2 regions of the Aureispira sp. CCB-E genome follow, and region 1 is predicted to be linked to the other one. Evidence: riboswitches for the same ligand, from Rfam matches in the RefSeq annotation. Region 1 holds a riboswitch; the other holds the start of a gene.
The links. A riboswitch is a leader RNA that binds a small molecule or an ion and turns the genes downstream of it on or off. The one in region 1 is predicted to bind S-adenosylmethionine.
Positions count from the first base shown of each region.

Region 2: linked by a shared signal. The riboswitch ahead of QP953_RS01565 (homoserine dehydrogenase) and the one ahead of QP953_RS28655 (OsmC family protein) in region 1 are both predicted to bind S-adenosylmethionine.

Region 1 covers NZ_CP133671.1:6,634,201-6,639,339, reverse strand. Annotated here, with positions in the region: gene QP953_RS25770 (tetratricopeptide repeat protein) at 1-128, opposite strand, end outside; gene metX (homoserine O-acetyltransferase) at 148-1,188, opposite strand; gene QP953_RS25760 (trans-sulfuration enzyme family protein) at 1,194-2,399, opposite strand; partial or broken gene QP953_RS28655 (OsmC family protein) at 2,472-2,681, opposite strand; SAM riboswitch class I at 3,076-3,160, opposite strand; gene QP953_RS25755 (glycosyltransferase family 2 protein) at 3,312-4,136, opposite strand; gene QP953_RS25750 (enoyl-ACP reductase) at 4,428-5,139, opposite strand, start outside.
Region 2 covers NZ_CP133671.1:388,621-393,759, forward strand. Annotated here, with positions in the region: gene QP953_RS01555 (M1 family metallopeptidase) at 1-1,141, shown strand, start outside; gene QP953_RS01560 (hypothetical protein) at 1,290-1,802, shown strand; gene QP953_RS01565 (homoserine dehydrogenase) at 2,013-3,257, opposite strand; SAM riboswitch class I at 3,427-3,539, opposite strand; gene QP953_RS01570 (ATP-binding cassette domain-containing protein) at 3,716-4,417, opposite strand; gene QP953_RS01575 (hypothetical protein) at 4,410-5,139, opposite strand, start outside.

The DNA of each region.
Region 1 (5,139 bases):
TCAATAGCCCCTTTGTAGTTTTGTTGCTCGACTTTTTCAATGCCTTGATTTAGAATTTCGTCAGCTGTTACAAAATTAGAACAAGCAAAGAGTCCTGTTAGGATAAAAAATAATAGAATGATTTTCATAAGAATGGTTTTAGGAAACTTAATAGTTTGCCCTCAGTCGTTTAAAGTGTTCTTCCAAAATAGTATTAATTTGTGAGACTTCAATTAAAAATCCATCATGACCAAATTTTGAGTCGATTTCATAATAAACACTTTTGGGCAAATGTCGCGTTAAAAACTGCTGCTCAGACACAGGAATTAACAAGTCACTCGTAATCCCAATAACAGACACAGGAATATTGAGATTTGCCAAAACAGTTTCGACTGGAGCTCTATCTCGACCAATATGATGCGTATCTAGACATTTAGACAAATGCCAATAACAATGTGCGTGAAAGCGTTGGGCTAGTTTTTCGCCTTGATAACGGACATACGAAGCGGCACGATGTTGATCGAGTTTGGGCGTATCATCTGTTTGGGTTTGGATATAGGCATTGATGGTTCGGTAAGAAATAAGCCCTAAGGCTCTCGCTGTTTTTAAGCCCATGGAGCCAGCTGATGGACTGTCCTCTTGCCAAGTAGCATCTGTTTCTAATGCCATTCGTTGCGCTTCGTGAATGGCAATACTCCAAGCCGTTTCTCGTGCACTAGTTGCCAACAAGACCAAACTTTTGAGCACATTAGGAGCCGCAAGCGCAAATTCTAAAGCTTGATGTCCTCCAAAAGAGCCTCCAAGCCCCATCATTACGGTAGAAATACCTAAATGTTGACGTAGTAAATGGTGTACTTGTACGACATCTCGAACCGTAAATGAAGGAAATTCAATGCCATAAGCTAAGCCAGTTGTAGGATTAATAGAGCGAGGGTTCGTTGTGCCATAAAAAGAACCCAAGACATTGGCACAAACAATAAAATGTTTGTCAGGATTGACAAGTGTATTGTCTCCTACCACACCTTGCCACCAATCCGTAGGATCAGAGTTTGCTGTTAAAGCATGAAAAACCCAAACAACATTATCTTTGGCTGCATTGAGTGTCCCAAAAGTATGATAGGCAATCTCTAGTTCGACTAAATGCCCGCCTTGTTCTAGGTTAAAACCTTGTTGATATTTGTAAATTTGTACGTTTTTTGGATAAATCATACTGGTTATTTAGATTTTTCTAAAGCTTGATTAATATCATTAATAAGGTCATCTAAATGTTCTAAGCCTACAGAAAAGCGAATCAAACCATCTAAAATGCCAACGGCTTCTCGATCAGTTGTACTGAGCTTAGAATGTGTGGTAGACGCAGGATGTGTGGCAATGGTTCTAGTATCCCCTAGGTTGGCTGTTAAAGACAACAGTTCTAAAGCGTCCAAGAATCGGCGACCACGTTCTAAGCCTCCTTTTACAATACAAGTAAATAGACCTCCTCCTAACTTCATTTGGCGTTTGGCTAAATCAAACTGAGGATGTGAAGGGAGATGAGGATATTTAACCGATTCTATTTCTGGGTGATGTTCTAGATAACTAGCCAGCGCATAGGCATTGTCACAATGGCGTTCCATGCGAACAGCTAGTGTCTCTAAACTTTTGGATAATATCCAAGCATTAAATGGTGAGATAGAAGGTCCTGTCCGACGAGCAAAGGCATAAACTTTGGCAACCAGTTCTTTTTTGCCCAATACCAAACCACCTAAAACCCTTCCTTGTCCATCGATCCATTTGGTAGCAGAGTGAACGACTAAATCTGCCCCATAGTCACTAGGTCGCTGCAAGTAAGGAGTAGCAAAGCAGTTATCGATATTAAGCAATATGTTGTGTTTTTTTGTTAATTTCCCTAACCATTCTAAATCAATAAAATCTAAGGCGGGATTAGAGGGTGTTTCGGCAAACAACATCTTCGTGTTGGGCTGTATTGCGGCTTCCCATGTTTCGAGCTGGTCAATGTCTACATAAGTATAGTCCACGCCCCATTCGGGTAAAATTTCTGTGATAATACGGTGTGTATTTCCAAAAACAGAGCGGCAAGCAATTAAGTGATCTCCTTTTTTGAGAAAAGGAGCGAGTGAGGCAAAGATAGAAGACATTCCCGAAGCAGTTGCAAACCCATCTTCAGTACCTTCTAACAAACACATTTTTTGAATGAATTCACTAGCATTTGGATTGGAAAAACGAGAATAAATGTGTGCTTCTTCTTCTCCTGCAAAGACGGCTCTAGCTTGTTCGGCATTTTCAAAGGTAAAGCTAGAAGTCAAGTACAATGGAGCCGAGTGTTCTCTGTTGTGCGTTGGTGCTGTTTGTGTTCGAATTGCCAACGTTTCTGCTTTATAAGTTGTTGATGTTACTTTTTTAGGGGAGGCAGGAACCAATTCATAGCTGTAATTGATAGCAGCCGTTTCTTTTAAAATATGATAGACAGAGCAATATTTATCTACGGTTAAATCAATTGCCTTTTGAAGCTTTTTCTCATCAACTGTTCCTGTTATGATAATTTTTACCTCAATATCTTTAAAAATGGCAGGAACAGCTTCGGTGTCTCTATTGGCTTCAATTTCTATTTGGAAGTCTATGATTTCTTGACGTTGCTTTTTTAAGATACTAATAATATCAATGGCAGAGCAACCACCGAGCCCTGCTAGTAAAGATTCCATAGGGCGGAATCCCTTATTTTGACCACCAATAGAAGGCGCTGCATCTAATTCTAAGCGAGCACCCGATTCGTTTTGTGCTAAAAAATGATAAAAATCATTTTGTCGATTTAATGTGATTTTCATAAAAAAAAGTTTACATTACTTCGTGGGAAAATCGCATCAGTTTGATTATCAATAGAGTATGCTTTTTGTTGCTTAATTTCTTAAAGGTTTGAGAATCAAACTGATGCAAAGATGCTTTTTTAGGTTTTTACAAAAAAGCTAAAAAATCCACGAAGTACTAAGTTTAGTAACGATAGAAATATCATCATTATCGAGAAAATGAAAAACGCTTCTAACAGATAAAGTTAGAAGCGTTTGGTATAGTAGATTATCAGTAGATATCAAGCTTTCTAACTTATCTGTCTTGAGTTAGCACCTTACTAAAGCAGGTTGCCAAGGCTTCTAAGGGCAAGTCCCTCCACCTTTCTCGATAAGTAATAAATGCGAAGCTAAGGAGTAGTTGTGACACTACCAAGTTATTGGAGTGAAAATAGCAAATCTCCCAACGGATAATAGGTATAGGTTATGGTTAATTGTCATGCCAATGAAGGCAAATAGGTTTAACCTAATATAGAATTGTAATAGGACTTATAATCCTAAGACTAGCTTAAAGAAGGCTAAAGAGCCTGCAATTAGCATCATAAAAAGTAGAAACAAAATTCCTACAAAAAATACATTTTTTATAGTTCTAACAGGGTTGAATTTAGCAATGCAATAGATAGCTCGAACGCCATCTTTCCAATTGATTTTTTTGCCTTCTGCAAAGGTTCTCCCATAATAAGAAATGCCAACTTCATACACTCTAATATCTGGAATACGCGCCATTTTAGCCGTTACCTCTGGCTCAAAACCAAATCGTTTTTCTTTCAGATCCAAACTTTGAACCATTTTAGTATTAAACATTTTGTAACACGTTTCCATGTCTGTTAGATTCAAATTGGTATTCATATTTGATAAAAAGGTCAATAGTTTGTTGCCGATACTATGCCAAAAGAATAGAATGCGGTGTGGGTTGCCTCCCATGAATCTAGAGCCATAAACGACATCTGCATTTCCATTTAAAATAGGCTTGAGCAGAATATTGTACTCTTCAGGATCATATTCCAAGTCGGCATCTTGAATGACAAGATATTCTCCTGTAGCTTTAGATATTCCCGTATGCAAGGCAGCCCCTTTCCCTTTGTTTTTTTGATGTTTGAAATATTGAATGTCGAGTGTTGGATTTTCGTTTATATATTGTTGAATAGCTGCTTCTGTATTATCGGTAGAACAATCGTTGATAATCAAAATTTCTTTCTGAATGCCTTGGGCTAAATGTACTGCTTTTACTTTGTTTAGAATCAAATGAATGGTTGCCCCTTCATTGTAAGCAGGAATGACAATGGATAGCGTACTGATGGTTGGTAGTTGCATTATGATTGAGTAAAACGATTTGTAAATAAATACTTTAAGTGCTTAAATACCTAAATAACGATTGTCATGTACTAATCGTGCAGTGATTTATGGTTGAAAATAGGAATTAATGTCCATATTTCAAAAGACAGTTATCTCATTCATAGATATGACAAGGATGAGTTGGATATGTTACACACAAACAGCCCAATAGGATTAAAAAATGCAATTGCTATATTTGGCAATTGCATTTTGTATGATTTATAAACTTATTCTTATTCAGGCGAATAAGAGTCGTTCCTTTGTGGTTTTTTATTTATTCAAAATAGCAGGATTCATTCCCATATTAGAGAAACCGCCATCGTGATATAAATTTTGCATCGTGACATAACGAGTATAGTCAGAGAATAACGAAACACAGTATTGAGCACAAGCTTCGGCAGGAGCATTTCCAATCGGAGACATGTTTTCAGAGTAATCCAAAAATTCTTTAAATCCGTCAATTCCTGTACCTGCTGTTGTCATAGTAGGCGATTGAGAAATTGTATTGACACGAATATTGTTGCGTTCTCCAAAGTGATAACCAAAAGAACGAGCAAATGATTCTAACAATGATTTTGCTTCTGCCATTTCGCTATAATGTGGAAATACACGCTGTGCACCGATATAAGTCAAGGCAACAACAGAACCCCAATCCTTAATCGCTTCTTTTTTCCATAGTGATTGCATCAACTTATGGAACGAAATAGAGGAGATGTCAAAAGATTTTTGCATAAAGTCATGATTTAAATCTGTGTATGACTTCCCTTTGCGAATATTGATGGACATACCAATAGAGTGCAAAACAAAGTCAAATTGACCACCAAAATGCTCCATGCTTTTGTCAATCAATTTCTCTAAATCATCTAAACGAGTGGCATCCGCTGGAATGGCTGGACAGTTTAATTTTTCAGCTAAAACTTTTATGTTGGAATCACCTGGCATACGAAAAGCAACAGGTGCATTGGTTAAGACGATTTCTGCA
Region 2 (5,139 bases), 1.1 Mb from region 1:
AGGAGGAGCGGTATACAATTTACCCATACCCAAACCAGAATGGGAATATAGTGTTGTGCCGTTCTTTTCAACATTTACCTTATCAGCAACAGGTATGGGAGAGTTGAAACACAATAGCTATATCAAAACACATCGCTTTTCGCATGGGCTAACGTTTAAAACATTTCACAAACGCTTGAAACGCTATACCGATGAACGTCCTTATGCTTATAAAGAACGATTTTATAAAATTGCCCCTTATCTAGAGTTTGAGTTAGGAAAAAGCTCAGATATTAGCAAAGAACGACATCGGTTCCGTTTTGAACACGCTTTTATTGTAGAAGAAAGTGGTCAAATTAATAGCATTCGAGATACGTTAACCAATAGTTTTACCTATGAGTTTTTAGGAAAAGTAGCAACGTGGAGAAGTACACATCGTCTAAGTCATTATTATACCAACAAACAAGCTCAAGCACCATTAAGTTTATTAACAACCTTAGAATATGCGAACTATGATGATGTTATAGATGGGAGGCAGCATTATTTAAAATTAAGTTTGGAAGCTAATTTCAAATTTATGTATAGTCGTTTGTGGGGAGTTGATCTAAGGATATTTACAGGTGGTTTTTTGATGCATACTGATCGCCGTTTTGGTAAATTCCCGTTGTTGCTAATAGCAGGAAATCGTACGGACTATCATTACGATGATCATATTATGGGGCGCCAAGAAACAGAAAATGTTTTGGCACAACAAATTTCTCTTAGAGAAGGAGGTTTTAAAACAGCAATTGAGCCGATTATAGGGGCAGGGGCAAGTAATACCTTTATTTTCTCTATGAATTTGAAATCAGACATTCCAATCAAATTACCATTCAGAACTAGGTTTATCCGATTAAAACCTTTTTTGGATATAGGATACCATCATATTTCTGACGGCTCTATACCGAATCCTAGTTTGATGGATGGTTTGATGATAAGTGGTGGATTGATGTTGGATATTTGGGATGGTGCTGCGGGGATTTACTTGCCATTATTTGGGACTGATTCTATTGAAAATAAAATTAAATCATTTACAGGAAATGAATTTTATCGTCGTATTACATTCAGTTTCAATTTGAGTAGACTAAAGCCTAGTAGAGTGGTAGAGGAATTTGACTTTTAGAAAAAAGTGGCACAATACAGTATTTTTATAAAATAGCTGCTGAATGGGGTGGTTAATTTTTTAATAAAATTGTTGTACCTTAGTCTATTAGTAATACGATCAAAATGTACCCCACCATTATATTTAATCATTAAAATAAGCTTAAAAAATGAAATCATTTATCGCTACACTTCTATTAATGGCAGCTATGATTGTGACCGCCAATGCTCAATTTCCAGATTATGTCAAGGTTTTGGACGTAGAATTAAATAAAACAAAAACCGTTAAAGGAGATTTGTCAGAAGGTCGTTTTATTGATTTGCGTTTTGGTATGCGTGGTTCTGTAAGTTGTTTTACAGAAGCTCAAAAACGATACTTTAGCGGACATCATCGTTTGTATGCGTTTGAAGTGCCAGCCAATACAAAAGTTCTAGTAGAAGTAAGTACCAACAACGATATGAGTTTGTATGGGTACATGATTGATGCCCAACGTTTTGATGTGCCTCCGTATTTAGAAAATGTATCTAAGTCAGGATGTCAGTCAAGTGCAAAACCATCAGGAGAGTTGGATCGTATCATGATGAAGGCAGGTTCTGTAAAAACGCATGTTATTGTGGCTGTAACGGGATTGGATGAGAATAGCACTGGAGCATATACCTTAAAAATAACAACTCGCCAATAAAAAAAATACAGAACCATCTTCAGTTACCACAGCTGAAGATGGGTTCTGTATACTAACTAACTAACTAACTAACTAACTAATTTGGCAAATACGTATTTTTTAAAAGGAATGAATTGACATCCAAAGAGAACGAATCGATGGATTTCTAATCCATTCCCATGAGCATGTTTGAAGAACTTTAACCGAAACTTCAACCTTGCTCTTTTTATTTTAAGCGGATTCTAAAACCGCATCCTTATTTTGTTCAGCAACGTCATGTATTGCTTCTCCTACAATAGATTTGAGCACAATAGAAATAGTAGGATTTAACGCCCATTCTTCCTGTAACAACTGCTCTAAATAAACAGTGCCGATGACATAGTTGTACGATTTCGATTCAAATCGTTGATTAATAGATTCAAAATCACCCCATTGGACAACATTTTTATCTTGATAGCGGACATAAACTTCTAAGAGTTGTTTGGTAGAATAAGTGACAACTGTATTTTGATGGAGTTTTTTATACTCATATTTGTACCCATAGGTCAACGCACTAATATCGGATAAAACAGCAGAGCCCGTAGGATCGCTTCCTGCTCCTTTTCCTCCAAAAAACTGTTGATTGGCAAAGGCAGATTCTAGGACGATTCCGTTGAATTCATTATGCACATTGGTAAGAGGATTATCTGCCGATACAAAAGTCGGTATTACAAAGGCAGATATGTGTTGTCCTTGTTTTTGTCCATGCACAACTAGTTTAATATTTTGATTGTTTTGAGAGGCATAATTTACATCTTGATCACTCAAATTTTGGATGCCAATGTTCAAAATATTTTCAGGGCGAACAAGCAAACCAAAAGCATGTAATAGAGTAATACAGAGTTTATACTTAGCATCAAAGCCTCCAACATCCAAACTTGGGTCTGACTCTGCAAAACCTTTGTCTTGAGCTTCTTTTAATGCAACCTCAAAATCAAGCCCATCATGGCGCATTTTGGATAAGATATAATTAGTAGAACCATTAAAAATACCCGAAACAGAACTTAATAAATCATTATCATAATACTCCTCTAAATTGCGAATAATAGGTATACTTCCACAGACAGAACCTTCGTAAAGGAGAGGTGTTTCGTGTTTGCTTTGCAAAAATAGAAGTTCTTCTAAGTGTTCAGCAATTAGCTTTTTATTGGCACTAACGACAGCTTTGCCTTTAATTAAAGCTTCTTTGACAATATGATATGCCGCATCAGAATCATCAATTAGTTCAACAACCACATCAATATTGGGGTTGTCTAGTATGTCTGAAGGATTGGTGGTGAAAAAGGAAGCATCTAAAGAACGTTTCTTATTGGGATGTTTGATACAAATTTTTTCAATCGTTGCATTGATTCCTTTTGTTTGGGAAAGGACATTGTGTAAGCCCTGACCAACACAACCGAATCCAAAAATGCCTAATTTTAATATCGTATTACTCATGTCGTTTTTCTTTTCTCAGTTTGTTATTAAATTAAAATTCATATTCATTACTTACCGAGAAAATGTCAAGAAGATCATTATTTTAGATGTGCGCACCATCAAAAAAAACGCTCTCCTAGACAAGTGCTAGAAGAGCGTTTTATAAAATTTATATGATGCTCTAAATTGCAACTTATCTATCTCTTATAATAAAATTATAGAGAAGGATGTGGCACCTTTCCCAAAATGGGTAGGTTGCCAAGGTTTCGCAGGGCCTATTCCCTCCACCTTTCTTGATAAGAATGTATAAAGATGTTATTCTTTATATTTTGAATTGAACTTTCTGTTTTTGTTGACACAAAGATAGAGCAAAATAAACTATAAATCCAAGTAAAACTTTTTTTATTAACGTTTTGTTAACATTTTTGAGTTTATTTTGATATGAAATTTTAAACATTAAGTTGTTGATTAAGAGTTGTTTAGTTTTGTTTGTTTTTGTCCAAGGAATTTAGAACATTGGCTACGTCTTGTTGCACTAATTCTTTAACTAGAAACTGTAATTCGCTAAAATCCTCTTTCAAATAGGTTCGAGCAAATTGGCCATTTTTTAAATAACTTACTTTATCACAACAATCTGTCAAAGAATGAATAATATGAGATGAAAGTAAAATCAAACGCCCTTTTTGGCGTAAATGCTCTAGTATCTGAATGATTTTTTCATTGCTTTCGATATCCACTCCATTAAAAGGTTCATCCAAAATTAGGATGGGCTTATCTTGCGCCAAAACTCCCATAAAAACCAATTTCTTTTTCATGCCTGTAGAATAGTTTTCTATCAATTGGTGAAGGGGTAACTCAAAGATTTGATTCCAATGGAAAGGATCGAAAGCAGGATTTTGTTTTCTCATTAGTTCAAGGTACTCTATTCCTTTCATGTAAGGATAAAAATAAGTATGGGTTTGCATAAAGGCAACTTGGCTGCTGTTGACCCATTCTTCTTGGTACAGGCACTCGCCACTATCAATGGATTTTATTCCATAAATACTATTAAAAAAAGTGCTTTTACCTGCTCCGTTCATGCCTAATATGCCATGAATTTCTCCAGAATGAAACTGAATGTTTAAAGCATTTAGAATGCAATCTTTTTGGTAAGAAACGGTTAAATTTTTTATATTAAGCATAGTGATAAATTAAATTTTCTTTGGCTTTTTTCCAAAAGCGAATAATCATAAGAACAGGAATTGGCCACAAAAAGGGAATGGTCCAGCAGCCTACAAAAATAGCCAAAGGAAGGCTATTGTGTAACTTGTATTGGTGAAAGCTATAACTTTTGTATTTCATGACAATAGAAAAAGTGATGATTAATTGAGCAATAATAGCAACAATCAACAACGCAATTAAGTGCTTGGGATAAGGATTGAATAGAGCAAAGAGTAAGTAATGAGGAAGCATCAAAAAGTTGAAAATTACTAAACTGCCTATCGTCTTTTTTTCTAATAATTTTTTGTCATAATTGACGGCTAATAATAAATCTTTGTGTTCAAAAAATTGGAAAAAAGTTGTTGCTCCTAATGCCATTAATAACACAAAAATAGGAGTGGTGATAGGATAAAAACTAAATCCTAACCCCAGCATGTATATCAGAATAAATGTAAAGGCACTTTTACGCAATCCAGTACGCCATTCAAACAACTCAATAGGTATCCATTCAAACGAAAAAACAGGAAGCCCTTTTTTGTTGATTCCTTTGTGATAAGGTGGTTTTATAAAGGATAAAATAAGAAGACCAAATGATAGAATAATCAAGTTTTGCCATTTCCCCCAGAGAATAAAGGTAAAAATGAAAAAGCTATTTGCGATAAAATAGTCTAAACTGAAAAAAATAGCAATAGGAATGGTCAGT